Regions from separate parts of the Nocardiopsis deserti genome, predicted to be linked through region 2. Evidence: predicted binding sites of a transcription regulator. Region 2 holds the regulator's gene; the other holds the start of a gene.
The links. Region 2 encodes LexA, which represses DNA repair genes until DNA is damaged. Its sites were predicted from a motif close to TCGAACANNTGTTCGA; they were not measured.

Region 1 (15,325 bases), on a different contig from region 2:
ACGAAGTAGCCGCGGCGCACCCGGCCCGACTCCTCCATCGTCCGCAGCACCCGGTACTCCTCCGGGGAGATCCGCCCGCCCTGGTACCCGCGCACCAGCACGCCCCGGCGCTCCAGCCGCGCCTCCAGCCGGGCCAGGACCCGCCTGGTGGGGTCGCCCTCCCGTTCGGGCAGAGCCCACCACCGCCCCGCGGCCGTGGGCGGTCCCGACCGGGTGGGCAGCACCGGACGCGCCCGCCGCCCCGCACGCGAGGGCGCGCGGCGCGGAGCGGTCCCCGAGCCCAGGACCGCGCGCAGCGGGGCCAGGGTGTCGTTGGTGACGCAGCCCGACCACACCAGCTCCCACAGCGCCGCGACCAGCTCCGTGTCCGTCACGGCCGAGGCGCCCGCCACACGGTCGGCGATGTCGCGGAAGAACAGCGCCCCGACCCCGCGCAGCACCTCCAGCGCCGCGTGGGCCGTGGAGCCCTCCTGCGGCGGCACCGGTTCGGGCAGCAGCAGGGCCGCCTCGTCGGCCGGGGCCAGGCACACCCACCCGTCCTGTCCGGGCAGCCCGCCCGCCCCGGCCCACACGACCTCGCCCGCCTGCGTCAGCTCGTCCAGCCGGTTGGGCGCGTAGTCCTCCACCCGGGAGGGCAGCACCAGCGACTCCAGCGCCGACGCCGCCACCGTCGCGCCGCGCAGCGACTCCACGGCCTCGAACACCGCGTCCGGTCCGCGCCACCGCTCACCCGCGACGGCGCGCTGCCACAGCGGCGCGAACGCGGCCAGGGCGGTCTGCGCGACCGGCTCCACCTCGCTCCGCAGCCGTGCGACCGACCCGCGCCGCAGCCGCCGCAGCACGTCGGCGTCGCACCACTCGGTACCCGTCCCGCCGGGCCGGAACCCGCCCTGGTGGACCCGCCCCTGCCGGGACAGCTCCCGCAGCACGCCCTCCACCACGTCCGCGCCGAGCCCCAGGCGCGCTGCTGCCTCCTCGGAGGAGAACGGCCCGTGCGTGCGCGCGTAGCGCGAGACCAGGTCGCGGGTGGGCGCCTCCACCGCTTCCAGGAGTGACCCGGGCACGGTGGCGGGCGGCCGCGCGCCCAGCGCGTCGCGCAGCCGCGCCGCGTCCTCCACCGCGCACCAGCGCCCGGTGCCCGCCACGGTCATCCGCACCGCCCGCCCCGCGGACTCCAGCTCCTCCAGCCACTCCCGCCGGGCTCCCCGCGCCCCGGCCTCCTCCGCGGTCAGCGGACCCACCTCGCGCAGCAGGTCGGCCGCGCCCTCGGCGTCCCGGGCGCCCGAGCCGGGAGCGGTCCGCTGCAACAGCGCGCCGACCTCCTCCACCACGCGCGGGTCGAGCAGCTCCCGCAGGTCCGCCTCGCCCAGCAGGTCGGCCAGGAGCGAGGCGTCCAGGGTCAGCGCCTGCGCGCGCAGCTCGGCCGCGGGGGCGTCCCCCTCGTACAGGAACGCCGCCGTGTACTCCATCATCAGCGAGCGCGCGAACGGCGACGCGGCCTCGGTGCGCACCTCCACCACCCGTGTCCGGCGGGACCGGACGCCCTCCAGCGCCTCCACCAGGGCGGGCACGTCGAACACGTCCCGCAGGCACTCGCGCACCGCCTCCAGCACGATCGGGAACGACCCGTACCTGCCCGCCACCGACAGCAGGTTGGAGGCCCGCAGCCGCTGCTGCCACAGCGGCATCCGCCGGCCCGGCCGCTGGCGTGGCAGCAGCAGGGCCCGCGCCGCGCACTCGCGGAACCGCGCGGCGAACAGCGCCGAACCGGGCAGCTCCCCGGTGACCGACTCCTCCACCTCCTCGGGGTCCAGCGCCACCAGGTCGGCCAGCTCGCCCGGCCGGTCCCAGCCCCCGGCGTCCGGCAGCCGCAGCACGATCCCGTCGTCGCCGTGGACGACCTGCGCGTCCGCGCCGAACCGGTCCCGCAGCCGCCGGGCCAGGGCCAGCGCCCACGGCGCGTGCACCCGCGCGCCCAGCGGGGAGTGCACGACCGCGCGCCAGTCGCCGACCTGGTCGCGGAAGCGCTCGACGACCACGGTCCGGTCGTCGGGCACGTGTCCGGTGGCCTCCCGCTGCTCGGAGACGTACTCCACCAGGTTGCGCGCGGCCCACGGGTCCAATCCCCTCCCCTCGGCCAGGGCCAGCGCCTCCGCGTGTTCCGCCCCGGCCAGCTCCCGGGTCAGCGCGCCCACCGCCCGGCCCAGCTCCGCGGGCCTTCCCTGCGCGTCGGCCTTCCAGAACGGCATCCGCCCCGGCCGCCCCGGCGCGGGGGAGACCAGCACCCGGTCGGCGGTGATCGCCTCGATCCGCCACGAGGTGGACCCCAGCACGAACACGTCGCCCACCCGCGACTCGTAGACCATCTCCTCGTCCAGTTCGCCGACCCGGGTGGGCGCCCGCCCCGGCGCGGCGGCCCCGTCCCGTCCGGCCAGGTGCACCCCGTACACGCCCCGGTCGGGGATGGTGCCGCCGCTGACCACCGCCAGCCGCTGCGCGCCCGGGCGCGCCCGCAGCACGTCCGCCTCCCGGTCCCACACCAGGCGGGGACGCAGTTCGGCGAACTCGTCCGAGGGGTAGCGGCCCGACAGCATGTCCAGGACCGACTCCAGCACCGTGTCGGCCAGGTCGGCGAAGGGCGCGGCCCGCCGGACCAGGGCGGCCAGTTCGGGCACCGGCCAGTCGTCCATGGCGGCCATCGCCACGACCTGCTGGGACAGCACGTCCAGGGGGTTGCGCGGCATCTCCAGGCGTTCGATGCCGCCCGCGCGCATCTGCCCGACCACCACGGCCGTCGCCAGCAGGTCTCCCCGGAACCGGGGGAGGAACACCCCGCGCGAGGTCTCGCCGACCTGATGCCCCGCCCGGCCGACCCGTTGCAGGCCGCTGGCCACCGACGGCGGCGAGGACACCTGCACCACCAGGTCGACCGCGCCCATGTCCACGCCCAGCTCCAGGCTGGAGGTGGCCACCACGCAGCGCAGCCGCCCCTCCTTCAGTTCGTCCTCGATCAGGGCCCGCTCGGTCTTGGACATCGAGCCGTGGTGGGCGCGGGCGACCACCGGGGGGCCGCCGCGGCTGTGCCCGGACTGGGCGATGACCTGGGCGGGAACCTCCTCCGGCGGCAGGCTCCCGCCGTGCCGCTCGGTGTGCAGGTCGTTGATGCGGGCGCACAGCTTCTCCGCGGTGCGGCGTCCGTTGGTGAACACGATGGTGGAGCGGTGGGACTCCACCAGGTCCAGGACGCGCCGCTCCACGTGCGGCCACAGGGATCCGCCGCCACCGGCGCCTCCGCCACCCTCCGCGCCGTCGGCGGGGCGGGGCGGCGCCGGTTCGCCGGGCTCCTCCATGTCGGGGACGGGCACCACCACGCGCAGGTCCATGCCGGGGGCGCCCGGCGGGGCGACGACGTCGGCGCCGCCGAGGAACCGCGCCACCAGTTCGGGCGGGCGCACGGTCGCCGACAGCCCGATCCGCTGCGCCGGGCGGTCCAGCAGGGCGTCCAGCCGCTCCAGGCTCAGCGCCAGGTGCGCGCCGCGCTTGCTCCCCGCGAGCGCGTGCACCTCGTCGACGATGACCGTGTCCACCCCCGCCAGCCCCTCCCGGGCGCGCGAGGTGAGCACCAGGAACAGCGACTCGGGCGTGGTGATGAGCACGTCCGGCGGTCGGGTGGCGAGCCTGCGCCGTTCGGCGGCGGGTGTGTCGCCGGTGCGCACCCCCACGGTGACCGGGGACAGCGCGTGGCCTCCGGCCTCGGCGGCGGCCGCGATCCCGGCCAGGGGGACGCGCAGGTTGCGCTCCACGTCCACCGCGAGGGCCTTGAGCGGGGACACGTACAGCACCCGGCAGCGGCGGGCGCGGTCCTCGGGGACGGGGGCCGAGGACAGCCGGTCCAGCGACCACAGGAAGGCCGACAGGGTCTTGCCCGAGCCGGTCGGGGCCACCACCAGCGTGTTCCTCCCGTGCTGGACCGACTCCCAGGCCCCGGTCTGTGCGGGGGTGGGACCCGCGGGGAAGGCCTGGCCGAACCAGGCCCGGGTGGCCGGTCCGAAGCGTTCGAGAGGGTGTGGCGCACGGCTCATGCCGCCAGTGTGCCCGCGGGCGGGGACAAAGGGGAGCGGACGCGGCGGACACGGTGATCACCGATACTGGGCCCGATGAGACTCACGGTTTTCTGGAACAACATGTACGAGCAGTTCGGCGAGGTCTACTCACAGAGCGTGGCCCGCGACCACGTCCTGGAGGGGCTCGGATCCCGCACGGTGGAGCAGGCGCTCGCCGACGGGACGGCGCCCAAGGCGGTGTGGCGCGCCGTGTGCGAGGCCTTCGACCTGCCCGCCTCCAGACGCTGATCCGGGAACAGGCGTCCCGCGAGATCACCTTCGTTTCGTACGCCGCATCGAACACAGGTTCGGGTAGTGTGGGTTGTCCACAGGCGGACGTGGGACGTCGCGATTGTCGTACCGACCGCGTAGCGTCGTGCTCACCATGAAGAAAAAGGCATCCACCCAACAACAGGGGTATCCCGTGGCATCTGGAGACCGAGACAAGGCTCTCGAAACAGCGCTCGCCCAGATCGAGCGGCAGTTCGGCAAGGGCTCCATCATGCGCCTGGGCGACGACGACCGCCCGCCGGTGGAGTCGATCCCCACCGGGGCGATCGCCCTCGACGTGGCGCTCGGCATCGGCGGTCTGCCCCGGGGCCGCGTCGTGGAGATCTACGGCCCCGAGTCCAGCGGTAAGACCACCGTCGCCCTGCACGCGGTGGCCAGCGCCCAGCGGATGGGAGGCATCGCGGCCTTCGTCGACGCCGAGCACGCGCTCGACCCCGAGTACGCCAAGAAGATCGGCGTCAACACCGACGACCTGCTGCTCTCGCAGCCGGACACCGGTGAGCAGGCGCTGGAGATCGTCGACATGCTGATCCGCTCCGGCGCGGTCTCCATCATCGTCATCGACTCCGTGGCGGCCCTGGTGCCCCGCGCCGAGATCGAGGGCGAGATGGGCGACAGCCACGTGGGGCTCCAGGCCCGCCTGATGTCCCAGGCGCTGCGCAAGATCGCCGGTGCGCTGCACCAGACCAACACCACCGCGATCTTCATCAACCAGCTGCGCGAGAAGGTCGGCGTCATGTTCGGCTCGCCCGAGACGACGACCGGCGGCAAGGCGCTCAAGTTCTACGCCTCGGTGCGCCTGGACGTGCGCCGCATCGAGACGCTCAAGGACGGCACCGACGCGGTCGGCAACCGCACCCGCGTCAAGGTCGTCAAGAACAAGGTCGCGCCGCCCTTCAAGCAGGCCGAGTTCGACATCCTCTACGGGGTGGGCGTCTCGCGCGAGGGCAGCCTCATCGACCTGGGCGTGGAGCACGGCATCGTCCGCAAGTCGGGCGCCTGGTACACCTACGAGGGCACCCAGCTGGGCCAGGGCAAGGAGAACGCGCGCAACTTCCTGCGCGAGAACGCCGACATGGCCAACGAGGTCGAGAAGAAGATCAAGGAGAAGCTGGGTGTGCCCGTCAAGGGCGACGACAGCGCCTCCGGCCCGGCCACCGACACCGCCGAACCCGCCAAGGCGGGCACGGAGGAGGCCCCGGACACGGCCGCCGCCAAGGCTCCGACCAAGCGCGCCGCGGCCAGGACCCCCAAGGCGCCCGCGGCTGATGCGTGAGGGGAGCCGGTCCCCGGACCGGCACCACCCCGAGGACGACGGCCCCTTCCCGGGCGGGGCGGCCCCGCCCGGGAAGGATCCCGGGGCCGAGGCCCGCGCCCTGGTCCTGCGGATGCTCACCCACTCCCCGCGCACCCGCGCCCAGCTGGAGCGGGCGCTGTACCGCCGGGAGTACGAGGAGGAGGTCGTCACCTCGGTCCTGGACACGTTCGGCGAGGCCGGACTGATCGATGACGCCGCCTTCTCCCAGGCCTGGGTGTCCTCCCGCCACCACGGCAGACGGCTCTCCCGCCGTGCCCTGGCCCAGGAGCTGCGCACCCGCGGCGTGGAGGAGGACACCGTCCGGGAGGCCGTCGGCGAACTCAGCGACCAGGACGAGGAGGAGGCCGCCCGCGACCTCGCCCGCCGCCGCCTGGCCGCGACCCGGGGCAAGGACAAGGAGACGCGGACCCGACGCGCCCTGGGCTTCCTCGCCCGCAAGGGCTACTCCTCGGGCCTGTCCTACCGGGTGGTCCGCGAGGAGCTCGAACGCGAGGGCGTGGAGGCCGAACTCCACGCCCCCGACCCCGACTTCTGAGTCGGCACCGCCGACTCCGCCTCGGGTACCGTCACCGTGGGCTGGGTCCTGACTCCGGCTTCTGAACCGTCACCGCCCGGTGGCCCCGCCGCGGCTCCCGTGTCCCGTTGCGCCCCGCTCCCAGAGATTCCCGAGAGGGTCAGTCGCCGACGTCGGTCGGGCCAGCGGTGGCCTCCGCGGGCTGAGGGGGCCGCCCGTCCTGTCCGTCCTGCCCGGCGTCCCGTGTGAGCGCGGCGGCGGTGTCCACGGTGCCCCCGGACCCCCCGGGGCCCTGCGCACCTGGCTCCCGGGAGTCCTCCGCGGCCGGTTCCGCGCCGTCCTCGGCGGCCACCGTCTCCGGCGGAGCGGTCACCAGCTCCAGCGGTGCCACGTCGGCCTCGAAACCGAACACCCGCGCGTAGAAGGCCAGCTCCGACTCCAGGGAACGGATCCGCGCCTCCTGCCCGGTGAACCCGTGCCCCTCGCCCTCGAACTCCACCAGTGCGTGCGGCGCCCCGCGCCGCCCCAGCGCCGTCGCCATCGCCGTGGCCTGGTCCGGGGTCACGACCCTGTCCTCCAGGCCCTGCACCAGCAGCACCGGCACGTCGATCTCCCCGGCGCGGTTGACCGGAGAGCGTTCCCGGTACCGCTCCGCGAACCCCGGCAGCGTCCCCACCAGGGAGTCCAGGAACCGCGACTCGAAGTCGTGCGTGGTCTCGCTGAACCCCAGCAGGTCGGTGACCCCGAAGAGGGACACCCCGCACGCGAACGTGTCCCCGGTCAGCGCCATCAGCGCCGTGTACCCGCCCGCGCTCGGACCGCGGATCGCCAACCGCCGGGGGTCGGCCACCCCCTGTTCCACCAGGGCCCGGGCCGCGGACACGCAGTCCTCCACGTCCACCACGCCCCACTCCTTGTGCAGGCGCTTGCGGTACGGGCGCCCGTACCCCGTGGAGCCGCCGTAGTTGACGTCCACCACGCCGATCCCCCGGCTGGTGAAGTAGGCCTTGGCCAGGTCGAACTCCCGCGTGCTGACCGACACCGGGCCGCCGTGCGCCCACACCACGTACGGCGCGGGGCCGTCCGCGGGCGCGTCCGGGTGGGTCGGCGGGTACACGTTCGCGTGCACCGGCGCCCCGTACCGGCCCGGCAGCGTCTCCTGCCGGGGGACGGGCAGGTAGGCGGCGTCCGGCAGCTCCTCGGCGGCCCGGCGCAGCACCTCCACGACCCCGGAGACCGGGTCCAGCCGCACCAGGCACGGCGGCTCGGTCGGCGAGGAGGCCACCGCCACCACGGTGAGCCCGTCGGTGTCCAGCATCGACCACGTGGTCAGGCCGGTCGCCACCGGCGTCAGGTCGAGGGTGTCGGGGTCGTAGACACTCGGGGTCATGTCGGCGTGCCCGTGCAGCGCCACGACCCGGCCCGAGTCCAGCACGCAGAACGACCGGTTGCCCAGGCGGCCCGGGGAGGCGTGGAACTCCTCCTCGGCCGGGTACAGCGCCAGTGCCTGCCCGGTTATCCCCGCCTGGTACAGGTTCCACCAGCCCGGCCAGTCCGAGGCCACGTACAGCGTCGCGTCGCCGGCCCAGGTCGGGGAGACCACCGACTCGTCCACACCGCCCTTGAGGGTGTACTCGCCGGTCAGCCCGGTCTCACCCAGGGCGCCCACCCGCAGTTCGCTGCCGTCCCAGGGCATCCTGGGGTGGTTCCACCGCACGTAGGCCAGATGGGCGCCGTCCGGTGACGGGGTGGGGGAGGCGTAGAAGTCCGCGCCCGAGACCAGTTCGCGCACCGCGGAGGGGTCCTGCGCGCCCCGGCCCGACAGCGGCACCGACACGATCGAGCGGTGGACAGCCCCCTCCTCGTGCCTCTCGCGCACGCACAGCACGGCGCGCTTGTCCGCGCTCAGCGCCGGGTCGGCGTAGCGCGAGGCGCCGTCGTCGGGGGTGAGCGGCACCGGCTCCGAGGAGCCGCGTTCCAGCAGGTAGAGACGCTGGTCGGAGGACTGGGAGAACACCACGCCCATGCGGGTGAGGGCCTTGTCGTCGCGGCGCGGGACCGGCAGGTAGGCGCGCCCGCCGTACTCGTGCACCCGGGTCCCCGCGCTCCAGGGCGCGGGCAGCAGCTCGGTCACCGTTCCGTCGGCGTCGCGCCGCATGAGGGTGGTCCGGCCCTCCTCGGGGCGGCCCTCCTCCCACCAGACCTCCGCGCCCGCGACGGACGGGAACGCCATCCGCCGCACTCCTCGGGCGACGTCACCGGCGCTGATGGGCGATGGCCAGGAGCCGTGGGGGCTCGACAGTTCAGACATGTCCGCTCAGGATGGGTCGTGGGTTCGATGCGATGACATGTCGACCTTAGTCGTCGTTCGCCCGCTTGTGCAGTCCCGAAGGACCCTCAGCGCGGCGTCCCCGCGGCCGCGCTCCGAGGGCCGGGACGACGACGGCCCCGTACACGCCGCGGGGCGCGCACGGGGCCGTACCGACCGTGGGGAGGAGGGGTCAGCCCTTCCTGTCCCGCTTGCCGTCCGTGTCGTCGCCGTCGTCGGACTCCGCCGGGCGGGGCCCGTCCAGCGTGTCGGGAAGCGGCTCCTGCACGGTGGGCTCCACCGCCACGGTCCCCGCGGGGCCGTTGGCCTTCAGGCTGTCGCCGCCGGTGCCGCCGCCGGTGCCCGAGGGCCTGACCGGGACGTCCGCGCCGCCCACGGGCTTGGCGGAGGGCCTGCCGCGGCGGGCGTTGCGCCGCTCCAGCCAGATCGCGACCCGGCTCAGCGAGAGGTTGATGGCGATGTAGATGGCCGCGCAGATGATCGCGGCGGGGATCACGTTGCCCTCGCGCGTGGCCAGCAGGGTGAAGCTGCGCAGCATCTCGGGGAAGGCGATGATGTAGCCGAGCGCGGAGTCCTTGAGCAGGACCACGAGCTGCGCCACGATCGCGGGCATCATCGCGGTGATCGCCTGCGGGATGAGGATCATCCGCATGTTCTGGCCCCTGGTCATCCCGATGGCCTGCGCGGCCTCGGACTGGCCCTTGGGCACCGCGAGGATGCCCGCGCGGAAGACCTCCGCCAGCACGGAGCCGTTGTACAGGGTCAGGCCCGTGACGACGGCGGCCAGCGCGGAGACCTGGAAGGTGCCCGGGGGGATGTCGAACAGCTGGTAGGCCACGATGGGCAGCGCCATCGTGAAGAAGATCAGCATCAGCAGCGGGATGCCGCGGAAGAACTCCACGACGGCCCCGGCCGGGACGCGGATCCACCACTGGTCGGACAGGCGGCCGATGCCGAACACCAGACCGAAGACGATGGCCAGGACCGAGGCGGTCAGCGCCGCGGTCAGCGTGTTCTGCAGGCCCGGGAGGACGTAGTCGGTCCAGGTGGCGGGCCGCAGGAACGGCTCCCACTTGTCCGCCGTCCACTCGCCCGCGGGGTTGACCGCCCAGGTGGCCGGGTCGCCCAGCAGCCCCCAGGTGAGCGGGTTGAACAGGGAGAACCCGGTGTTGCGCAGGGTGCCGTTGAACCCCAGGTACAGGATCCCCAGGCCGATCACGGCCAGGAACACGGTGATGACCGTGTAGACGACGTTGCGCCTGCGGGCCTTGGGGCCGGGTGCGTCGAAGAGGACGGAGGTCTGCGCGCTCATCGGACCACCGCCACGCGCTTGGAGAGCCAGCCGAAGAAGTAGCCCGTCGGCAGGGTCAGGATCAGGAAGCCGATCGCGAAGCCGACGAAGGTCGGCAGGACCGGCGCGATGCCCTGGTCGAACATGAGCTTCATCTCCCTGGACGCCTCCTGAACGCCCAGCCCCGCGACGGAGGCGACGGTCGTGTTCTTGATCAGCGCGATGAGCACGCTGCCCAGCGGGCCGACGACGGTGCGCAGCGCCTGCGGGATGACGATCATCCGCAGGTTCTGGGTGAAGGTCAGGCCCAGCGAGCGGGCCGCCTCCACCTGGCCGAGGGGGATCGTGTTGATCCCCGCCCGCAGCGACTCCGAGACGAAGCAGGCGGTGTAGCCGGACAGGCCGATGACGGCCCACCAGAACACGTCCCACGCGACGGTGTCGGACAGGAACAGGCCCAGGGCGCTGTTCAGGCCCAGACCGCAGAAGAGCAGGACCAGGGTCAGGGGCGTGCTGCGGATGCCCTCGACGTAGGCGGTGGCCAGACCGCGCAGGAGCGGGACGGGGGAGACCCGCATGGCCGTGAGCAGGATGCCCAGGACGAAGGAGAAGAGGGCACTGAGGAGGGTGAGCCGGACGGTCCATGAGAAACCGTCGACAACCCTGTCGATATTGCTGAGAAAGGCTTCCATGGGTCCCAGCTGGTCAAGGGCCTCGCGGCGGGGCCGGAGCCGGCCCCGCCGCGAGGCGCACGGTCATAGGGAGGGGGACCTACTGGCAGGCGTCGACCTCGGGAGCGGCCTCCTCGTAGGCGAAGTCGGTCTCGCCGAAGGCGCTCTCCAGGGCCTCGGTCGTGTAGCCCTCATCCCACATCTTCTGGATGGCGGCGTTGACCTCCTCGCACCGCTCCGTGGAGCCGTCGGGCAGGCCCACGCCGTAGCGCTCCTCGCCGAAGGGGTTGTTGACCACGCGGTAGGTGCCGGGGTCCTGCGCGGCGAAGCCCGCGAGGATGGTGTTGTCGGTGGTCACCGCGTCGACGGCGCCGTTGCCCAGCAGCGACAGGCACTCGGAGTAGTTGCCCGCCTCCCGCAGCTCGGCGTCGATGCCCATGTCGTCGACGATGTTGTTGGCCGACCGGGAGCCGGAGGCCGAGCACAGGACCTTGCCCGCGAGGTCCTCGGGGCCCTGGATGTCCTCGTTGTCGGCCTGGACCAGGATGTCCTGCTGGGCGACGTAGTACGGACCGGCGAAGTCGACGACCTCGCGGCGCTCGTCGGTGATCGAGTAGGTGGCGATCACCATGTCGACGGTGCCCTGCTGGAGGAAGGACTCGCGGTTGGCGGAGGCGGCCTCGGTCCACTCGATCTGCTCGGGCTCGTAGCCGAGCTCGCCGGCGATGTAGGTGGCCACGTCCACGTCGAAGCCGACGGGGGCGTCGCCGTCCAGCAGGCCCAGGCCCGGCTGGTCGTACTTGACGCCGATGGTGATGGTCTCGCCGCCACCCTCGCCGCCGCCCTCCTCGCCACCGCTGCCGCCGCCGACGTCGGCGGTGCCGCAGGCGCTGAGGGCGAAGGCCAGGGCCGCGGTGCCGCCCAGGATGGTGCTGATGCGACGAACTCGCATGTGGGGTACCTCTTCCTTGCTTCGTGCGAAGAACGCGGGGGAACCTAGTGGGTCAGGATCTTGGACAGGAAGTCCTGGGCGCGCTCGGACCGGGGGTTGGTGAAGAACTCGTCGGGGGTGTTCTCCTCCACGATCTGTCCGTCGGCCATGAAGACGACCCGGTTGGCCGCGCGGCGCGCGAAGCCCATCTCGTGGGTGACCACGACCATCGTCATGCCCTCGGCGGCGAGGTCGGTCATGACGTCGAGGACCTCCTGGACCATCTCCGGGTCCAGGGCCGAGGTCGGCTCGTCGAAGAGGATCACCTTGGGGTTCATCGCCAGGGCGCGGGCGATCGCCACGCGCTGCTGCTGACCCCCGGAGAGCTGCGCCGGGTACTTGTTGGCCTGGTTGCCGATCTGGACGCGCTCCAGCAGCTCCATGCCGCGGGCGTCGGCCTCGGCCTTGTTCATGCGCAGGACCTTGGTGGGGCCCAGGGTCACGTTCTGGAGCACGGTCTTGTGGGCGAACAGGTTGAACGACTGGAAGACCATGCCCACGTCGCTGCGGAGCCGGGCCAGTCCGCGGCCCTCGGCGGGCAGCGGCTGTCCGTCCAGCGTGATGGTGCCGGCGTCGATCGTCTCCAGGCGGTTGATCGTGCGGCACAGCGTCGACTTGCCGGAACCGGAGGGCCCGATGACGACTACCACCTCGCCGGAGTTAACCGTCAGATCGATGTCGCGGAGCACGTGCAGGTCGCCGAAGTGCTTGTTGACGTTCTCCAGCACGACGAGAGGAGTTGAGGTCATGTTCGGAACCTAATGGGTCCATGTTGCCGTGTCATCACGAAATCGCCGCCCGTCTGCGGAGTAGCAGACTTGTTACGGCGTGATCGGCGAAACTGTTATGGGTTTGGACGGTTAAGTGGCCGTTTGTCGCTCCCTGTCGCGATTCCGTTCTTCAGCGTCTCACATCGGCCGCTCCCGGCCACGCTCCGCCTCCCCGTCCGCCACGGGGTCCGGGGGAAAGCCCCAGGTGGGGTCGTCGGGCCCGTGCGACGGTCTCCGCGCGGTGCGCGGCACCGGATAGCCTGGTTCCGTGAGCCAGAGTCGTACCTACCAAGTGCGGACCTACGGCTGCCAGATGAACGTCCACGACTCCGAGCGCCTCTCCGGTCTGCTGGAGGACGCTGGGTACGCGCGCGCAGCCGAGGACACCACCGCAGACATCGTCGTCTTCAACACCTGTGCGGTCCGGGAGAACGCCGACAACCGCCTGTACGGCAACCTCGGGCACCTGCGCCCGGTCAAGGACGCCAACCCGGGGATGCAGATCGCCGTCGGGGGGTGCCTGGCGCAGAAGGACCGCGGCGAGATCGTGCGCCGCGCGCCCTGGGTCGACGTCGTGTTCGGCACCCACAACATCGGCTCCCTGCCCGCCCTGCTGGAGCGCTCCCGCGTCCAGCGGGAGGCGCAGGTGGAGATCGCCGAGTCCCTGGAGCACTTCCCCTCCACGCTGCCCAGCCGCCGCGAGTCCGCGTACGCGGCGTGGGTGTCGGTCTCCGTCGGCTGCAACAACACCTGCACCTTCTGCATCGTGCCCGCACTGCGCGGCAAGGAGCAGGACCGCCGCCCCGGTGACGTGCTCGCCGAGGTGCGCGCCCTGGTTGACGAGGGCGTCAGCGAGATCACCCTGCTCGGCCAGAACGTCAACGCCTACGGCAGCGGCTTCGGCGACCGGCAGGCCTTCTCCAAGCTGCTGCGCGCCTGCGGCGAGGTCGAGGGGCTGGAGCGGGTGCGCTTCACCTCCCCGCACCCCCGCGACTTCACCGACGACGTCATCGAGGCCATGGCCGAGACCCCCAACGTCATGCCGCAGCTGCACATGCCGCTCCAGTCGGGGTCGAGCCGGGTCCTCAAGGCCATGCGCCGCTCCTACCGTCAGGAGCGCTTCCTCGGCATCGTGGAGAAGGTGCGCGCCGCGATGCCGCACGCCGCGATCACCACCGACATCATCGTGGGCTTCCCCGGCGAGACCGAGGAGGACTTCCAGGAGACGCTGCACGTGGTCCGCGAGGCGCGGTTCTCGATGGCGTTCACCTTCCAGTACTCCAAGCGCCCCGGGACCCCGGCCGCCACCATGGAGGACCAGGTCCCGCCGGAGGTGGTCAAGGACCGGTACCAGCGCCTGGTCGACCTCCAGGACCAGATCTCCTGGGAGGAGAACCAGAAGCTGGTCGGCCGCGAGGTCGAGCTGCTGGTCGCCGAGGGCGAGGGCAGGAAGGACGGCGAGCACCGCCGCCTGTCCGGCCGCGCCCCCGACAACCGCCTGGTGCACTTCGCGGTCGGTGACAGCGACGACCCGCGCCCCGGCGACACGGTGACCGTGGAGGTCACCTACGCCGCCCCGCACCACCTGGTGGCCGACTCCGGCGTGCGCGCCCTGCGGCGCACCCGTGCGGGCGACGCCTGGGCGGCCCGCAACGGCCAGCCGGTCCGGGAGAGCAAGCCGGAGGTGCTCCTGGGCATGCCCCGGATCGGGGTTCCGGCCGAGGAGCCCGCTCCGGCGGGCGGCTGCTGCGAGATCTGACCCCGCACCGACAGCGGTCGCGGCCCCCGGCACCTTCGTGCCGGGGGCCGCGGTCGTCTGGCTGCTCAGCCCTGCCCTCTGGGGGCCGCGGAAACCGGGTGGGGCCTCAGAGCCGGACGGGCAGGCTGTCCAACCGCATCGTGCCCGGGACCTTCCCGGGCAGGGGCTCGCGGCCGGGTACCAGGGACAGGCCGGGGTAGGCGGTCAGCAGGGACCCGACCGCCACCTCACCCTCCTGTCGGGCCAGGGCCGCGCCCAGGCAGTAGTGGATGCCGTGGCCGAACCCCACGTGCGCCTCGCCGGGCCTGCCCTGGTGGCGGGTGATGTCGAACCGGTGCGGGTCCGGGTGGACCCTCGGGTCGCGGTTGGCGCCCGCCAGGACCGCGATCGCCCGCTCGCCCGCGGCCAGGCGGCCGCACCTGAGCTCGACGTCCTCGGCCGCGTACCGGGCCTTGGCGATCACGGCGGTGCCCCCGTAGCGGAGCATCTCGTGCACGGCGGAGGGCAGCAGCCCGGGGTCCTGCCGGAGGCTCTCCCACTGGACCGGGTGGTCGAGCAGGGCCCGCACCCCGTTGCCCAGCACGTGCGCGGTGGTCTCGTGCCCGGCGATGACGAGGGTGAACACCAGGGTGATCAGCTCGCTCTCGCTCAGGCGCCCGCCGTCCTCGTCGCGCGCCCTGACCAGGGCGCCGAGCAGGTCCTCGCTCGGCCGGGACCGGCGTTCGGCGAGCATCCCCTCGATGTGGCCGATCATCTCGCCGAGCGCGTCGTTCATCAGCTCGGGCCGGGTGGGGTCGAACCTGGACAGCTGGTCGCTCCACGCCCGCCAGGTCTCGCGGTCCTCCTCCGGAACGCCGACCAGGTCGCAGATGACCGCGATCGGCAGCGGGTAGGAGAAGTGCGGCATGAGGTCCACGACCCCGTCCCCGTCTGCGAGGTCGGGCAGCCGTGCCAGCAGGTCGTCGGTGACGCGCTGGACCGCGGGCCGCAGCTCGTTGACCCGGCGCACGGTGAAGGTGCGCGAGACCAGCTTGCGCAGCCGCGTGTGGTCGCCGCCGTCCTTGTCCAGGAGGGACTCGGTCAGGTAGGTGATCAGGTCGGGGCGGATGCCCAGCCCCCTCAGCGCGTCGGAGCGGGTGGCGGAGGCCCGATCCCCCGACACGTTGGCGGGGTCCAGCACGAAGCGCCGGTCACTGAGGATGGTTCGCACGTCCTCGTCGTCGACGAAGAGGACGGCCTCCATCGTGTCCACGAAGAGGGCCGGTGCCGAGCCGCCCGCGGCCCGGAC
Region 2 (15,325 bases):
ACATGGACCAGCTCGACGACGGCCGCTGGCCGGACGAGATCCTGGCCATGCAGCGCAACTGGATCGGCCGCTCCACCGGAGCCGACGTCCACTTCGCCATCGAGGGCCGCGACGAGCCCGTCACCGTCTTCACCACCCGGCCCGACACCCTCTACGGGGCCACCTTCTTCGTCGTGGCCGCCGACGCCGACCTGGCCGACGAGCTGTGCGCGCCCGAGCAGCGCGAGGCCTTCGACGCCTACCGCTCCGACGTCGCCAAGCTCTCCGACATCGAGCGCCAGGCCACCGAGCGCCCCAAGACCGGCGTGTTCCTGGGCCGCTACGCGATCAACCCCGTCAACGGCGAGCGCATGCCCGTGTGGGCTGCCGACTACGTCCTGGCCGACTACGGCCACGGCGCCATCATGGCCGTGCCCGCGCACGACCAGCGCGACCTGGACTTCGCCCTGGCCTTCGACCTGCCGGTCCGGGTCGTGGTGGAGACCGGCGAGCCCGACCCCGTCGAGACGGGCACGGCCACCGCGGGGGAGGGCGTCCTGCGCGACTCCGGCCCGCTGGACGGCCTGGCCAAGACCGAGGCCATCGCGCGCATCATCGAGATCCTGGCCGAGCGCGGCACCGGACAGGGCACGATCAACTACCGCCTGCGCGACTGGCTGCTCTCCCGCCAGCGCTACTGGGGCACCCCCATCCCGATCATCCACTGCCCCTCCTGCGGGGAGGTGCCCGTCCCCGACGAGCAGCTGCCCGTCACCCTGCCCGAACTCAAGGGCGCCGAGCTGGCCCCCAAGGGCGTCTCGCCCCTGGCCGCGGCCACCGAGTGGGTCAACGTCGACTGCCCCTCCTGCGGCGGCCCCGCCGAGCGCGACACCGACACCATGGACACCTTCGTGGACTCGTCCTGGTACTTCCTGCGCTACTGCTCGCCGCGCCTGGACACCGCCCCCTTCGACACCGAGGCCGTGGAGAAGTGGGGGCCGGTGGACCACTACATCGGCGGCAAGGAGCACGCCACGCTCCACCTGATGTACGCCCGGTTCTTCACCAAGGTTCTGCACGACATGGGCATGGTCTCCTTCACCGAGCCCTTCCGCCGCCTGACCAACCAGGGCCAGGTCATCAACCAGGGCCGCGCCATGTCCAAGTCCCTGGGCAACGGCGTGGACCTGGGCAAGGAGATCGACGCCTACGGCGTGGACGCGGTCCGGCTGACCATGCTCTTCGCCTCTCCGCCCGAGGAGGACGTGGACTGGGCCGACGTCTCCGTCGTCGCCGCGCAGAAGTTCCTCAACCGCGCCTACCGGGTGATGAGCGAGACGGGCGCGGCCAGCGCGCCGGGCACCGACCCCGCCAGGGGTGACACCGACCTGCGCCGCACCACCCACCGCACCGTCGACCAGATCACCTCCCTGGTCGAGTCCCGGCGGTTCAACGTGGCCATCGCCCGCACCATGGAGCTGGTCTCGGCCGCCCGCAAGGCCATCGACTCCGGTCCCGGCGCCGCCGACCCGGCGGTCCGCGAGGCCGCCGAGGCCGTGGCCGTCGCCCTGTCCCTGTTCGCGCCCTACGTGGCCGAGGAGGGCTGGGAGAAGCTCGGCCGCACCGGCAGCGTCGCCGTCGGCAACTGGCCCGTGGTCGACCCGGCCCTGCTGGTGCAGGAGTCCGTGACCTGCGTGGTGCAGGTGCAGAGCAAGGTCCGTGACAAGCTGTCCGTGGCGCCCGACATCGACCCGGCGGAGCTGGAGCGGCTGGCCCTGGCCTCGGAGAAGGCACAGGGCTTCATCGGCGACAAGCAGATCCGCAAGGTGGTCGTGCGCGCGCCCAAGCTGGTGAACATCGTCGTCGGCTGACCAGGCACACCGGAGGCGGCGGCCGCGTGCAGCGGCCGCCGCCCGTGTGCGGTCGGCGCGGTGACCGACAGGGAGGCGGTGGCCGGGTGGGTCCCCTCGCGCGGGTGGCCGTGATCGGCGCGGGCACGGTGGTGCTGTCCGCGGTGGCGATCGGCGGCGGACTGTGGCTGTCCGGGGACGACCCGGGCGTGCCCGAGAGCGGCGACGCCCACGCCGCCGCGCCCGGGTGCGCGGTGGTCTCGGACGCGCTCGTCACCGGCCTCGTGCCGGGCGCGGTCCTGGAGTCCTCCGAGCACGGTCCCCTGGCGGACGGCGACAGCACCACGTGCTCGTGGTCCTCCGCCGGCCTGGCCGACGGGCCACAGGGGGTGCTCCGGCTGGACCTGTCCGCCCGTTTCACCGACACCACGGGCGAGGAGCCGGTCACCGGCGCCCAGCGGGCGCGGGAGGCCTACACCGCCCTGGTACCGGCGCGCGGCGAGGCCGTGGAGCTGCCCGCAGGGGAGGGCCGGGTGTGGCGCGGCCAGGTGCCCGGCACCGCGGAGCTGGCCTTCCCCGCCGACAACCTGCTGGTGCGGGTGTCCTACGCCGGGACCTCCGGCACCGAGCCGGTCGGATTCGGCGAGGCCCGGGACCTGGCAGTGGAGTTCGCCGTGCAGCTCGGAGAGGCCCTGTGAGCGACCAGCACCCCGATGCGCGGGACCCCGAACAGCCCCAGGCACACCAGCCTCCGCAACCTCAGTCCCAGTGGGAGCACGAGGGGCCACAGCCGCAGGGGCCACAGGAACCTTCGCAGGCGCACGAGCACCAGCAGCCTCCGCCACCGCCCCAGGCACGACAGCCCCACGGGCAACAACAGACCTACCACCCCCACCAGGCCCCGCAGGGGCAGTATCCGCCGCCCCCCAACCCCCCGTGGCAGCAGCCCCGCCCCCAGCAGCCCGCACCCGAGGTGGTGGCCTCCGTCCAGCCGCAGAGCCGGGGCTGCGCCACCGTCGCCGTGGTCGCCGCAGTCCTGGTGCTGGCCGTGCTCGCCGCCGGGGCGATCTGGTACGTGGTGGCGCGCGACAACCCGGAGACGGGCGCCTTCGGGGCGGCGCCCGAGTGCTCCGTCGCCGAGACCGGGACGCTGGACGAACTCGTGCCCGGCCACGAGCTGGAGGTCGAGGAGCCGGTCGGCAGCGTACAGGAGGCGTTCGGCTCGGGCTGGCAGTGCCGGTGGGCGACCCCCGGCGGCCCGGGCGAGCGGGTCCCGGCCACCGCGACGCTGGTGGCGGTGGCCGCCCCCGACCCGGGCGGCGTCACGACGGCCGTCGACAACCTGCGCACCACCACCTCCCGGTACGAGACGCAGGAGCTGGAAGGCGTCGGCGAGGAGGCGGTCGCCTGGGTGCAGGAGGACCCGTACACGGTCGCCTGCGTCGGCGCCCGGGTGTCCAACCTGTACCTGGAGACCTGTTACAGCGTGGCGGCCAGCTACGACGCGCAGAACCCGGGAGACCGGGAGCGCATGGTCACGGGCGCCAAGGAGCTCGCGCTGTCCGTGACGGAGGCGCTGCCGGACTCCATTCCCGAGTGAGGCCCCGGCGCGGCTACCAGGCCGTGCCCAGGAACTCCTCCAGCGCGGGTGCGACCTCCTCGGCGAAGGGGCGCTGCTCGTCCAGGACCGTGGCCCCGGGCTCGTCCAGGTAGCGGCGGAAGACGTGGTCGGTGTCGGGGACGTCCACCCGCCGGGCGCCCTCCAGACCGGTCATCAGCCGGTCCACGTCATCCCGGGAGACCTGCGTGTCCTCCTCTCCCCACAGCACCAGCACCGGGGTCCCCCCGGGCAGGTCCTCCGCCAGTTCGACGGGGTCGAAGGCGTCCATGTAGGCCAGGAAGTCCTCGTTGGCGAGGGTGTAGACGCCGAACACGCCCCCGCTGGGCATCTCCACGTCGCTGAGCGCACGCCCGGACCTGATCGCGGCCCGTCCGGCGCGGGCGTCGGAGAGCAGCTGGACCACCTGCCTCTCCTCCACCTGGCCCGAGGCCTCGACGGTACGCATCTGCTCGGTGAGCTGGCGGTCGACCAGGTCGAGGTAGCGCGTACCGGGAGGCGCGGCGAGCACGAGCGCGGGGGAGGGGTGCTCCGCACCGATGAGCTCGTGGGCGCGCAGCGCGTACAGGGCGCCCTCGCTGTGCCCGACGACGACCACCCGCTCGGGGTCCACCTCGGGCTGGGCGACGAGCTCCTCGTAGGCGGCCGCGACCTGCTCGTCGAAGATCACGGGGTCCACAGGTGCGATCTCACCGGGACCCGGCGTCTCGAAGTCCGGACCGCTGCCGTACTTGTCGTAGCGCAGCGAGGCCACCCCGACGTCGGCGAGCACGCGGGACAGGTTCTGGTTGGTACCGGCGTTGGGGCGCACGGAGCTGTTGCCGTCGCGGTCGGTGGGACCGCTGCCGGAGATGATGAGCGCGCCCGGAACGGTGCCGGAGACGCCCTCGGGCATCCGGAAGGTGCCCGACACCTGGTGCCCGCCGCCCTCGAAGGCCACCTCGCGTTCGACGCCGCCGACCCCCGGTGCCTCGGCGGCCCCGTCGTCGGCGGGGGCGCAGGCGGCGGTGGACAACAGGACGGCGCTGACCGCACCGACCAACGCGGTACGCCAGCGGGCGGCGGGGGAGGAGGCACGTGTGAACACCTCCTCAGACTAGCGGCCCGCGCCCGTCGGCCCCGCGTCGTCCACAGGGGGAAGCGCCCCCGATCCCTCCGAGGGGAGAGGGACCGGAGGCGCGGGTACGCGGGCCCTTCAGACGCGGCGCATGACCGCGACCACCTTGCCGAGGATGGTGGCGTCGTCGCCGTTGATCGGCTCGTAGGCCTCGTTGCGCGGCATCAGCCACACGTGGCCGCCCTCCTCGCGGCGCAGCACCTTGACGGTCGCCTCGTCGTCGAGCAGCGCCGCCACGATGTCGCCGTTGTTGGCGTCCTGCTGCTGGCGCACCACCACCATGTCGCCGTCGGTGATGGCGGCGTCGGTCATCGAGTCACCGACGACGGTGAGCATGAACAGGCGCCCCTCACCCACCAGCTGACGCGGCAGGGCGAGCACGTCCTCCACCGACTCCTCGGCCAGGATCGGACCGCCGGCGGCGATCCGGCCGACCAGCGGCACGGCGGCGGCGCGTGAGAGGTCGATGTCCTCGGGGACCAGGGTCCGCCCGGAGGCGCGCCCGGGCGTGCGCAGCTCGACCGCGCGCGGCCGGTTCTGGTCACGGTGCAGGTAGCCCTTGCGCTGGAGGACCTTGAGCTGGTGCGCCACGCTGGACGGGCTGGACAGGCCGACCGCTTCCCCGATTTCCCTTATCGACGGGGGGAAACCCCGTTCCCGGACATAGCGCTGGATGCAGTTCAGCACGCTCTGCTGGCGTGCGGTGAGTTTGGGGGCTTCGGGCGTGGACCCGCCCGCGTTCTCCGCTGGTGCGAGAACGGTGGCGGTATCTGCGGTTCCGGGATTCTCCTCCGGCACGGCCGGGCCTCCTCGGCATTCGGTTCGGTCAGGGCCTGCTTGTGTGACTGGCCACCCCCGGTCCGCGACCGTGCCGACCTGGGGGTCCACGTGATGGCGAAACCGGTGTGAAATCAAGGTCAACTTTAGTCGTTGCACACGGTGATATCAAACAAGCGTTCGAGGCCGGGGGAAATTGCCGCCGCGCGTATTCGCGGTCAATTTCCGGCCTGCACTTACGTGTGTACACGCGTTCACGCACTGTTGTCCCCGGAATGTGCGAACGCGTGCCCGCGACAGCGGTTCCGGCCAGGCGCGGGGGTCTTATCCTGGGGCGTCGGCTCGACCGAAATCCCGGTGGCGCCGGGATTCCGGTGCCCGCCGCCGGGGGCGCGGCGGCTCCGGTCGGCGACGCTATCCTTGACCGCGGTGCCGGGTCCCCGGAGCAGTCCGACCGCGCCGAATCCCCCCGCCCCACCCCGCCGCCGCGGGTCGCGACGCCGCGCGGTCGCTCGCCCGTGTCGGAACACACCCGCGCCAGGGTTGCGGCGGGTCAGGAAGGAGTCTAGGTTCGACCACAACATCTGGTGTTGCGACAGGAGTGGTTGCCCAGAAGTTGTGGTTTAGTGGTACCTAGGCGTTGTCGTTCGGTGAGAGAAGCAGGTGAACCAGGGTGCACTGTCCGTTCTGTCGCCATCCGGACACCAGGGTGATCGACAGCAGGTCCACCGACGACGGCGCGGCCATCCGGCGCCGCCGGTCCTGCCCCGTCTGCGAGCGCAGGTTCACCACCCAGGAGACCGTCCTGCTGATGGTGGCCAAGCGCTCGGGGGTCACCGAGCCCTTCAGCCGGACCAAGATCATCGCCGGGGTGCGCCGGGCCTGCCAGGGCCGTCCCGTCTCCGAGGACGCCCTGGCCAAGCTCGGCCAGCAGGTCGAGGAGGAGATCCGCGGCCGCGGCGTGGCCGAGGTCCCGGCCCACGAGATCGGCCTGGCCATCCTCGGCCCGATGCGTGACCTGGACGAGGTCGCCTACCTGCACTTCGCCAGCGTCTACCGCGGCTTCGAGAGCCTCTCCGACTTCGAGGCCGAGATCGCCAGCCTGCGCCAGGACCGCGAGGCCGAGACCGACAGGGGCGCCGGGGCCGACGGCCGGAGCGGCGCCACCACGGGATAGCGCCCCCGCGGCCGCACACCGACCGCGCGCGGGGCCACACCACTCCCGGTACAGAGGACGCCGGGCACGGTCGGTGACCGTGCCCACGAGTGAGGGGAGGCCCGGCGATGACGGAAACCGCCAGCGGCCCGGCCGGACGCAAGGGCAAGGGAAGCCGCAAGGGGATCAGGGTGAAGCGGGTCTTCACCTCCCCGGGCACGCACCCCTACGACTCCCTGGAGTGGGAGCGCCGCGACGTCGTCATGACCAACTGGCGCGACGGCACGGTCAACTTCGAGCAGCGCGGAGTGGAGTTCCCCACCTCCTGGTCGATGAACGCCACCCAGATCGTGGCGAGCAAGTACTTCCGCGGCGCGGTCGGCACCCCCGAGCGCGAGTGGAGCCTCAAACAGCTCATCGACCGCGTCGTCGGCGTCTACACCGAGACCGGCCGCGAGCACGGCTACTTCGCCTCCGCCGAGGACGCCGAGGTCTTCGACCACGAGCTCAAGCACGCCCTCGCCCACCAGCTGTTCAGCTTCAACTCCCCGGTGTGGTTCAACGTCGGTACGAGTGCAAAAGCCCAGGTCAGCGCGTGTTTTATCCTCTCCGTGGACGACACCATGGAGTCGATCCTGGACTGGTACAAGGAGGAGGGGATCATCTTCAAGGGCGGGTCCGGCGCGGGTGTGAACCTGTCGCGCATCCGCTCCAGCAAGGAGCTGCTCTCCTCCGGCGGGACCGCCTCCGGGCCCGTCTCCTTCATGCGCGGCGCCGACGCCTCGGCCGGGACCATCAAGTCCGGCGGCGCCACCCGCCGGGCCGCCAAGATGGTCGTGCTGGACGTCGACCACCCCGACATCGAGGACTTCGTCGAGACCAAGGCCCGCGAGGAGCACAAGATCCGTGCCCTGCGCGACGCCGGGTTCGACGTCGACCTCGGCGGCGACGACATGTTCAGCGTCCAGTACCAGAACGCCAACAACTCCGTGCGGGTCTCCGACGCGTTCATGCGCGCCGTGGAGAGCGGCTCGGACTTCGGCCTGACCTCGCGCACCACCGGAGAGGTCGTCGCCACGGTGGACGCCAGGGAGCTGTTCCAGCGCATGGCCAAGGCCGCCTGGGAGTGCGCGGACCCGGGCATCCAGTACGACGGCACGATCCAGGACTGGCACACCACACCCGAGAGCGGACGTATCAGTGCCAGCAATCCGTGCTCGGAATACCTCCATTTGGACGATTCGTCCTGCAACCTGGCCTCGATCAACCTGCTGAAGTTCCTGCGTGAGGACGACGCCTTCGACGTGGAGCGCTTCACCGCGCTCACCGAACTGGTCATCACGGCGATGGACGTCTCCATCACCTTCGCCGACTTCCCCACGGAGAAGATCGGAGAGACCACCCGCGCCTACCGGCAGCTCGGCATCGGTTACGCCAACCTGGGCGCCCTGCTCATGGCGACCGGCCACGCCTACGACTCCGAGGGCGGGCGCGCCGTCGCCGCCGCGGTGACCTCGCTGATGACCGGCACCGCCTACCGGCGCAGCGCCGAGCTGGCCGGGGTGGTCGGCCCCTACGACGGCTACCGGCGCAACGAGCAGGCCCACAAGCGGGTCATGCGCAAGCACGCCGCCGCCAACGACGACCTGCGCACCGTCGGAACCCTGGAGGAGCCGATCCACGCCTCGGCCACCCGTGAGTGGGCCGAGTGCCTCAGGATCGGCGAGCGCAACGGTTGGCGCAACGCCCAGGCGAGCCTTCTCGCGCCCACCGGGACCATAGGCTTCATGCTCGACTGCGACACCACCGGCATCGAGCCGGACTTCTCGCTGGTCAAGTTCAAGAAGCTGGTCGGCGGCGGCTCCATGCAGATCGTCAACCAGGCCATCCCGCGCGCGCTGGGCAACCTCGGCTACCAGGACGAGCAGGTCGAGGCCATCGTCGAGTACATCTCCGACAACGGCCACGTCGTGGACGCGCCCGGTCTGCGCACCGAGCACTACGAGGTGTTCGACTGCGCGATGGGGCGCCGCTACATCCGGCCCATGGGCCACGTGCGGATGATGGCCTCGGTGCAGCCCTTCCTGTCCGGCGCGATCTCCAAGACGGTGAACGTGCCGGAGGAGGCCTCGGTCGAGGACTTCGAGCACATCTACTTCGAGGGCTGGCGGATGGGCCTGAAGGCGCTCGCCGTCTACCGTGACAACTGCAAGGTGGGCCAGCCGCTGTCCACCGGCGGGACGCGGGAGAAGGAGGCCGAACCCGAGGTGCGGACCGTCGAGGTGCACCGGCCGGTCCGCCGCCGCCTGCCCAAGAAGCGTCCGAGCGAGACCACGTCGTTCTCCGTGGGCGGGGCCGAGGGCTACATCACCGCGGGCTCCTACCCGGACGACGGCCTGGGCGAGGTGTTCATGAAGCTCGGCAAGCAGGGGTCCACCCTGGCCGGGGTGATGGACGCCTTCTCCATCGCGATCTCCATCGCCCTCCAGTACGGGGTTCCGCTGGAGACCTACGTGGACAAGTTCACGAACATGCGGTTCGACCCGGCGGGCATGACCGACGACCCGGACATCCGCATGGCCCAGTCGGTGGTGGACTACATCTTCCGCCGCCTGGCCCTGGACCACCTCCCCTACGAGGAGCGCGCCGCGCTGGGGGTGCTGTCGGCCGCCGAGCGCCAGGCGCAGGTGGCGGGGGAGGACCCGGCCCAGGTCGCCACGCAGGTGGAGTCCTACGCCCAGTCCGCGGCCACCCGCGGGGCGGACGCCGTAGAGGAGGCTCCGGCGGCCCCGGTGGAGGAGCCGCACGCGGCGGCGGAGCGGCCGACCCGGGCGCACTCCACCGCGGAGCTGATGGAGGGCAAGGGCTTCGTGGCGGACGCGCCGCTGTGCGTGACCTGCGGTACCAAGATGCGCCCGTCGGGCAGCTGCTACGCCTGTGAGGGCTGCGGGGCCACCAGCGGTTGCAGCTGATCCGCGGCGGACGGACGAGCCGGGGAGGGGGCGGATCCGCGCCCCTCCCCGACGCACGGGTCCCGTGTCAGCCGCGGTCGCAGTCCCCCGAGGCGGCCGCGACCGCGGCGGTCGCGGCGGTCACCCCCAGCACGGCGGGCCAGGCGCCGACCTTCTTCGCCAGCGGGTGGGACAGCCCGAACGCGCCCACGTACACGCCGGTGAGCGCGACCGCCGTGCCCACCCCCGAGCGGCGGCGCCAGGTCTCGAAGGCCGCGGCGCCGAACGCGGCCAGCACGGCTCCGCCCAGCGGGCGGCTGCCCGTCGCGCGGGCCACCGTGTAGCCGCCGATCAGGCCCGCGGTGGTCAGGACGGAGCTGGGTACTGCGGGCATCGGTGGTGTCCCCTCTCGCTGCGGCCGGAGCCGGTGGCTGCGTGCGCCAACGACGTTATCCGCCGCCCGGCGGCGGTGCCATCCGGCCCTCGCGGGCCGGATCCGCGGGGGACGTCCCCGTCACGTTCCGGTTTGCAGCCCTGGGTTCCGGACGCGTCCCATGACAGGGTTGGTGTTGTCCGCTACGGCCCCTCCGGTCACGGAACAGGCTCCCACCTGGAACCGGACCGCGGTACGCGACGTCGTAGCCGATAGTTCCCGACCTCCGACCAAGGAGCCCATGCCTATGTCGTTCGCGCAGACCGTGCGCGGCGCGGCCGGTGCCGTCGCCCAGGGGGGCGATCCGCGCCAGGCGGTGTCCGACGCGCTGCAACAGGCCACCGAGGGCGGTGGCCTCGACCCCCGGGACTTCGTCGCCGCCCGTGAACAGGGTGACTCCGTCGGCACCCGCATCGAGCAGAAGAGCACCTCCCTCAACAACGCGGGCGAGGCGATCAACCGCAGCTACTACGAGCGCGGCGACGGCGGACCGATCCACGTCATCTGTCCCATGGTCATCCCCCGCGGGCGCACCTTCGTGACGATGCTCCCGGCCATCGCGCTGGTGGCCCTCGGTGTGGTGGGCGCCGTCCTCGTCCTGGTCCCCCAGGCCGTCGCCGGTGGAAACCCCCTGGTCAACCCCGTCTTCGGTATCCACTACTGGTTGATCACCATCGCGGTGGCCGTGTTCATGTGGTGGCGCCAGGGCATGGTGATGGTGCCGGAGGGCTGCGAGGCCATCGTCACCCGCTTCGGCAAGATGGAGAACGTCTTCAAGGCCGGGCGGGTCACGCTCTTCAACCCCTGGAAGCGCGTCTCCTACATCGTCAACACCACCCGCGAGTACCCCTTCAACGCGCCGATCCGCTCGGCGCCCACCAAGAGCGGTGTGCAGGCCTCCATAGACCTGTTCGTGCAGTTCCGGATCGTCAACGCCACCGACTTCGTCTACACGCTGGGCGGCGTGAACGGATTCCAGGAGAAGCTGAACAACGCGATCAGCGAGACCACCCGGAGCCTCATCTACGAGCAGCAGGCCTCGGCCATCTACGACATGGTCGGCGACAACACCCAGAGCCTGGTGGAGCAGCTCAACCGCCAGTTCAGCGGGATCGTGGAGCTGACCAGCGCCAACATCACCCACGCCGAGCCCTCCAACCAGGAGTACCGGATGGACCTGGCGGCGCCGGAGATGGTCCGCGTCGCCAAGGACGCCTACACCTTCGAGTACGAGCTCCAACTGCGCAAGGAGCAGAACGAGGGTGACCTGAACAAGGAGCTGGCGACCCTCAACGAGACCCTGTCCGCGATCCAGGCCGACATCGCCCAGTACCAGGCGCAGATGGACACCGCCCTGGAACGCGAGACCAACCGGGCCCGCTCCCTGGCCCACCAGCGCTTCGTCGAGGCCGAGTCCGAGGCCAACGCCAACGCGGCCCTGTTGCAGGCCCAGGCCCTGGACATCCGCGCGGTCAGCGCCGCCGACGCCCCCGAGATCCTCAACTACCGCTTCCGCGAGACCCTTCTGGACAAGCTGGAGGGGGTCGCCGACAGCCTCCCGCAGGTCCTGCGGATCGGGTCGGGCGACTCCGCCAGCGTCGACTACCTGCGCATCGCGCAGGAGATCATCGGCCAGGCCGACACCGCCCTGTTCTCGCAGGAGGACATGGAGGCCATCCGCTCCCGCCTCGGTGCCATCCGGGGCCGTATCGCCGAGCGCGAGCAGGAGATCAGCGCGCTGGTCCGGGACGCCGACGGCCCCAGGGCCGAGCGGGGCCGGGGCGAGGACCCGGGGGAGGAGCTGGTGGAGGAGATCCGCCAGTCCGTCTCCGAGCAGGCCATCGACGAGCGCATGTCCGAGGCACCCCAGGCGCCTCAAGCAACACAGGAGTCCCAGGAGACGCATGGTCGGCACGAGGCCACGCGGGAGCAGGACCCCGCCCGGCCGCCGGTCGACGCGCCGCCCCCCTCCGACGCCACCCAGCGGTTCCCCGAGGACCCGCCCCCGCCGCCGTGGTCGCGCGGCACCCAGGGCTTCGGCCCCGACGAGGGAGGTCAGTAGATGAGCCAGTCAGTGAACGCCGGCGGCGGTTCCAGCATCAAGGAGTCCCTCGCCTCCTGGGGCGACCTGGCCGGTCTGCTGCGCGGCGGCGACCAGGGCGCGATCGTCCCCGTGGTCATCCCGCGCGACAACCGCGGCCTGCGGTGGACCGTTCTGGTCTGGTTCGGCCTGTTCGCCCTGTGCTCGGCGCTGATGATGGCCCTCAACGCCTCGGCGGGCGGGTTCGGCTTCGGGATCGCCTACGTCGTGCTGGCCGTGCCGACCCTGATCGTCGGTCTCCTCAGCATCGTCGTGGCGGGTCTGTGGTGGTGGCGCAGCTCGATCGTCGAGATCGAGGAGGGCACGCACGGCATCCTCACCAAGTACGGCGCGATCGTGAAGCCGATCGGCCCGGGCCGCCACTACCTGTGGCACCCGTGGTCGCGGGTGGACTTCGTGGTGGACACCCGCACGGAGATCCCCTACACGGCGCCGGTCCTGGCCTGTCCCACGAGGGAGAACGTGCCGCTGAAGTCGATCGAGTTCTTCCTCAAGTTCCAGATCACCGACCCGATCCGGTTCGTGACGATCATCGGCGCGAGCAACTTCGACCTCGTGCTCTCCAGCGCGGTGCAGGACGCCATCCGCCAGCGCAGCCGCCTGGTCAACACCGAGTCCGCCTACGACCTGCGCGGTTCCAACGTCGAGGACATGCGCCGCCTGCTCAACGGGCAGCTGGAGAAGTACGGTGTGCGGATCACCGGCTGCAACATCCCCGACGTGCAGCTGCCCAGCCAGTACCAGCAGCACCTGTCCACCCGGGAGCGGGTGGCCAAGGAGCTGGTGGCCTACGAGCAGGAGTGGGAGCTGACGCGCAAGCGCCGGATCGACACCCTGCTGATGGACATCGAGCGCTCGAAGAAGACCCGTGACGCCAAGATCGTCGAGGTCAACGCCTCCCTCAACAAGGCGCGCAAGGACGTGGCGCAGATGCTGGAGGAGCAGGAGACCGAGGCGCAGCGGGTGCGCTACGAGATCGAGACGCGCGGGCGCGCCGACCTGGTGGCCGCCGAGAACGAGGCGAAGGCGCAGGAGCGCCTGGCCACGGCCTACCGGGACAACCGGGCCGTGCTGGAGTACGAGCTGGCCCGCCGCCGTCTGGACGTGGGCGCCACCCTGGCCGGGCGCGCCCCGCGCCCGGTGGTGGTGCAGACCGAGGCCGGTGCGGGGGACGGTTCGGCGCTGTCGACGCTGCTGACCGCGCAGCTGCTGCCCCAGGTGATGGACGGCCGGGGTTCGCGGGCGCCGCTGGGCGGCTCGGGCGGCTCCGGCGGCTCGGGTGGGGCCAGGGAGGTCCTGGACTCCGCTCAGGGCGCGCTCTCCGTGGCCGCCGAGCGCCAGCAGCAGATGGCCGACGAGTACCAGCGCCAGCAGGGCGCCGCGATGCGCGAGCAGTTCGAGCGCGGTGAGGGGTACGGCGGGCAGAGGCGCCGCTAGCCCCGACGGCTCCGCCCCGCGGCCGGACCGCTGGGCGGGACCGGGGACGAGATGAGGACCCGCGACCGGGAGCGGTCGCGGGTCCTTCCTCCGTCCTGGGCTCAGGCGACGGGGGAGAGGGAGGAGTAGCCACCGGCGATGTCGATCCCGTTCCGCGCGGCGATCTCGACCAGGTCCTCGACCTCGCCCGCCTGTGCGCTGGCCAGGTCGTCGTCGCCGAGCGCGTGGGCGCGGCGCAGCGCGGTGATCGAGTCGTGGATGCGCACGTGGAGGGTGAGCGCGAACTCGCGCATGGTGCCTCTTCTCAGGGTTGGCGGCGCTGCCGGAGAGGGAGGACCTGCGGCTCTCCCCCGGGGGGTTGCGTCCCTGTGTACCCGGCGAGGGTGAGAGCAGGGTTGGAGGGGGACAAGGACCGGCAAGGTGAGGGTGAAAACGCGGCCGCCCGCCGCGCGGTGGCGCGGCGGGCGGTGGCGCGGCGGGCGGATCACGGGTGCGTGGGCGCGGTCAGTGGTTGACCCAGACGTACCAGTCGCCCGACACGTGCTCGTAGATCCTGGAGCCCTGCCCGGGGACGAAGACGCCCTCGGGGATCTGCTCGGCGCTGTGGGCCAGACCGGAGGGGCTGAACAGCCCTGATCCCTCAACGGCGTAGTGGGTGACGCCCTCGTACGCCGAGACGCTGCGCAGCGAGTACAGCCCCACCCGTTCGCCGTTGAGCGGGATGGAGGTGCGGCCGTCGGTGTCCTCGCGCAGCGAGAGCAGCTGGTCGGCGGAGGCGCTGATCCGGCTCTGGAGCGGGACGTCGGCCACGGCCAGGCCGATCGCGGCGGCGGCGATCACCGGAGCGGACACCCAGCGCAGCCAGTAGTGGCGGATCATCGGGCGGGCCACCGCCAGGGCGATGCCCAGGCGCAGCGCGCCCATCCCGGCGAGCAGCAGGCCGCCCACCAGGGCGGCGAAGAACGTGGGCAGGTGTCCGCCGGGGACGCTGTCCTCGAAGAGCAGGACCAGGCCGACCACGCCGCAGGCGGGGATGTAGAGCCGGCCGGGCGGACGGGAGGCCCAGCTGATCAGGCGCTGGCCGAGCGTCGGCTTCTCCGCGATCTCGATCAGCTTGGCCAGGGACCTGTCAGGGGCCGGGCCGGAAGCTGCGGCGGACATGGCGTTCCCCCCACCGAATCCGTGTCATGGGGACGCGGACCCGGAGCGAACGGGAAGAGGGGCCGCAGGGGGCCGCGTCACAGTCGATACGGCCGCCGAAGCACGGCCTGTTCCACAGGATAGAGCAGTGGCGGGGCGTGTTCGGGGAGACGCGGGGAAACGCCGCCGTCTTTCCCGCGGATTCCGGACGGCCGACGGCGGTGTTTCCGGTGCCGCACGTTGACGCGTGGCGAGAGGACGAGGTGGTCCCAGGACCAGCGTCCGCCGCTCACCGCCATCAGCACGCACACCGCCGTGACCAGTGACGTCGTGCCCCACGAGGAGAAGGGCGCCAGATCGGGGGCGCCCGCCGCGAGGGCGCCGAGCACGGCCGCGGCGGCGAGCAGGGGACCCGTCAGCCATGTGAGCAGGCCCACGGCGAAGGCGATCGAGAGCGCCACGAGCAGGGCGGGCAGCGCCCCCGCGGCCGGGGACAGCGCGCCCAACCCGGCCGCGGCGAGGTGCTCGGCCACCGCGGCCTCCCGGTCGCGCAGCGCGAGCCCGTACTCGGTGAACATCCATCCGACGCCCACCCGGACGAGGGCGGCGGCGACGTCGTGGAGGCGTCTCCGGGAGATCCGTGGCCGCGGATACGGCCTGGCGCGCTGCATGTCCATTCCTCCCGGCGGCCGGCGGTCCTGACAAGCGGAAACTACACAAGGTGATGGCCTGTAACCTCTTGTGGTGGTCGGCGAGTCGCGCAAAA

Region 1: a site for LexA is predicted at 4,400-4,415, ahead of recA (recombinase RecA). Genes of this name have one in related genera too.

The regions. Positions count from the first base shown of each region.
Region 1 is NZ_ML703348.1:147,046-162,370, reverse strand. Features, by position in the region: gene FYW99_RS03555 (ATP-dependent helicase) at 1-4,082, opposite strand, end outside; gene FYW99_RS03550 (DUF3046 domain-containing protein) at 4,158-4,352, shown strand; gene recA (recombinase RecA) at 4,528-5,670, shown strand; gene recX (recombination regulator RecX) at 5,663-6,247, shown strand; gene FYW99_RS03535 (S9 family peptidase) at 6,387-8,537, opposite strand; gene FYW99_RS03530 (amino acid ABC transporter permease) at 8,728-9,867, opposite strand; gene FYW99_RS03525 (amino acid ABC transporter permease) at 9,864-10,538, opposite strand; gene FYW99_RS03520 (glutamate ABC transporter substrate-binding protein) at 10,618-11,469, opposite strand; gene FYW99_RS03515 (amino acid ABC transporter ATP-binding protein) at 11,514-12,257, opposite strand; gene miaB (tRNA (N6-isopentenyl adenosine(37)-C2)-methylthiotransferase MiaB) at 12,571-14,037, shown strand; gene FYW99_RS03505 (cytochrome P450 family protein) at 14,144-15,325, opposite strand, start outside.
Region 2 is NZ_VWVS01000013.1:67,768-83,092, forward strand. Features, by position in the region: gene leuS (leucine--tRNA ligase) at 1-1,850, shown strand, start outside; gene FYW99_RS17170 (carbohydrate kinase family protein) at 1,937-2,527, shown strand; gene FYW99_RS17175 (hypothetical protein) at 2,803-3,429, shown strand; gene FYW99_RS17180 (alpha/beta hydrolase family protein) at 3,443-4,534, opposite strand; gene lexA (transcriptional repressor LexA) at 4,643-5,362, opposite strand; gene nrdR (transcriptional regulator NrdR) at 6,015-6,518, shown strand; gene FYW99_RS17195 (vitamin B12-dependent ribonucleotide reductase) at 6,626-9,469, shown strand; gene FYW99_RS17200 (hypothetical protein) at 9,537-9,842, opposite strand; gene FYW99_RS17205 (SPFH domain-containing protein) at 10,129-11,943, shown strand; gene FYW99_RS17210 (SPFH domain-containing protein) at 11,944-13,419, shown strand; gene FYW99_RS17215 (hypothetical protein) at 13,521-13,712, opposite strand; gene FYW99_RS17220 (hypothetical protein) at 13,924-14,580, opposite strand; gene FYW99_RS17225 (DoxX family protein) at 14,658-15,230, opposite strand.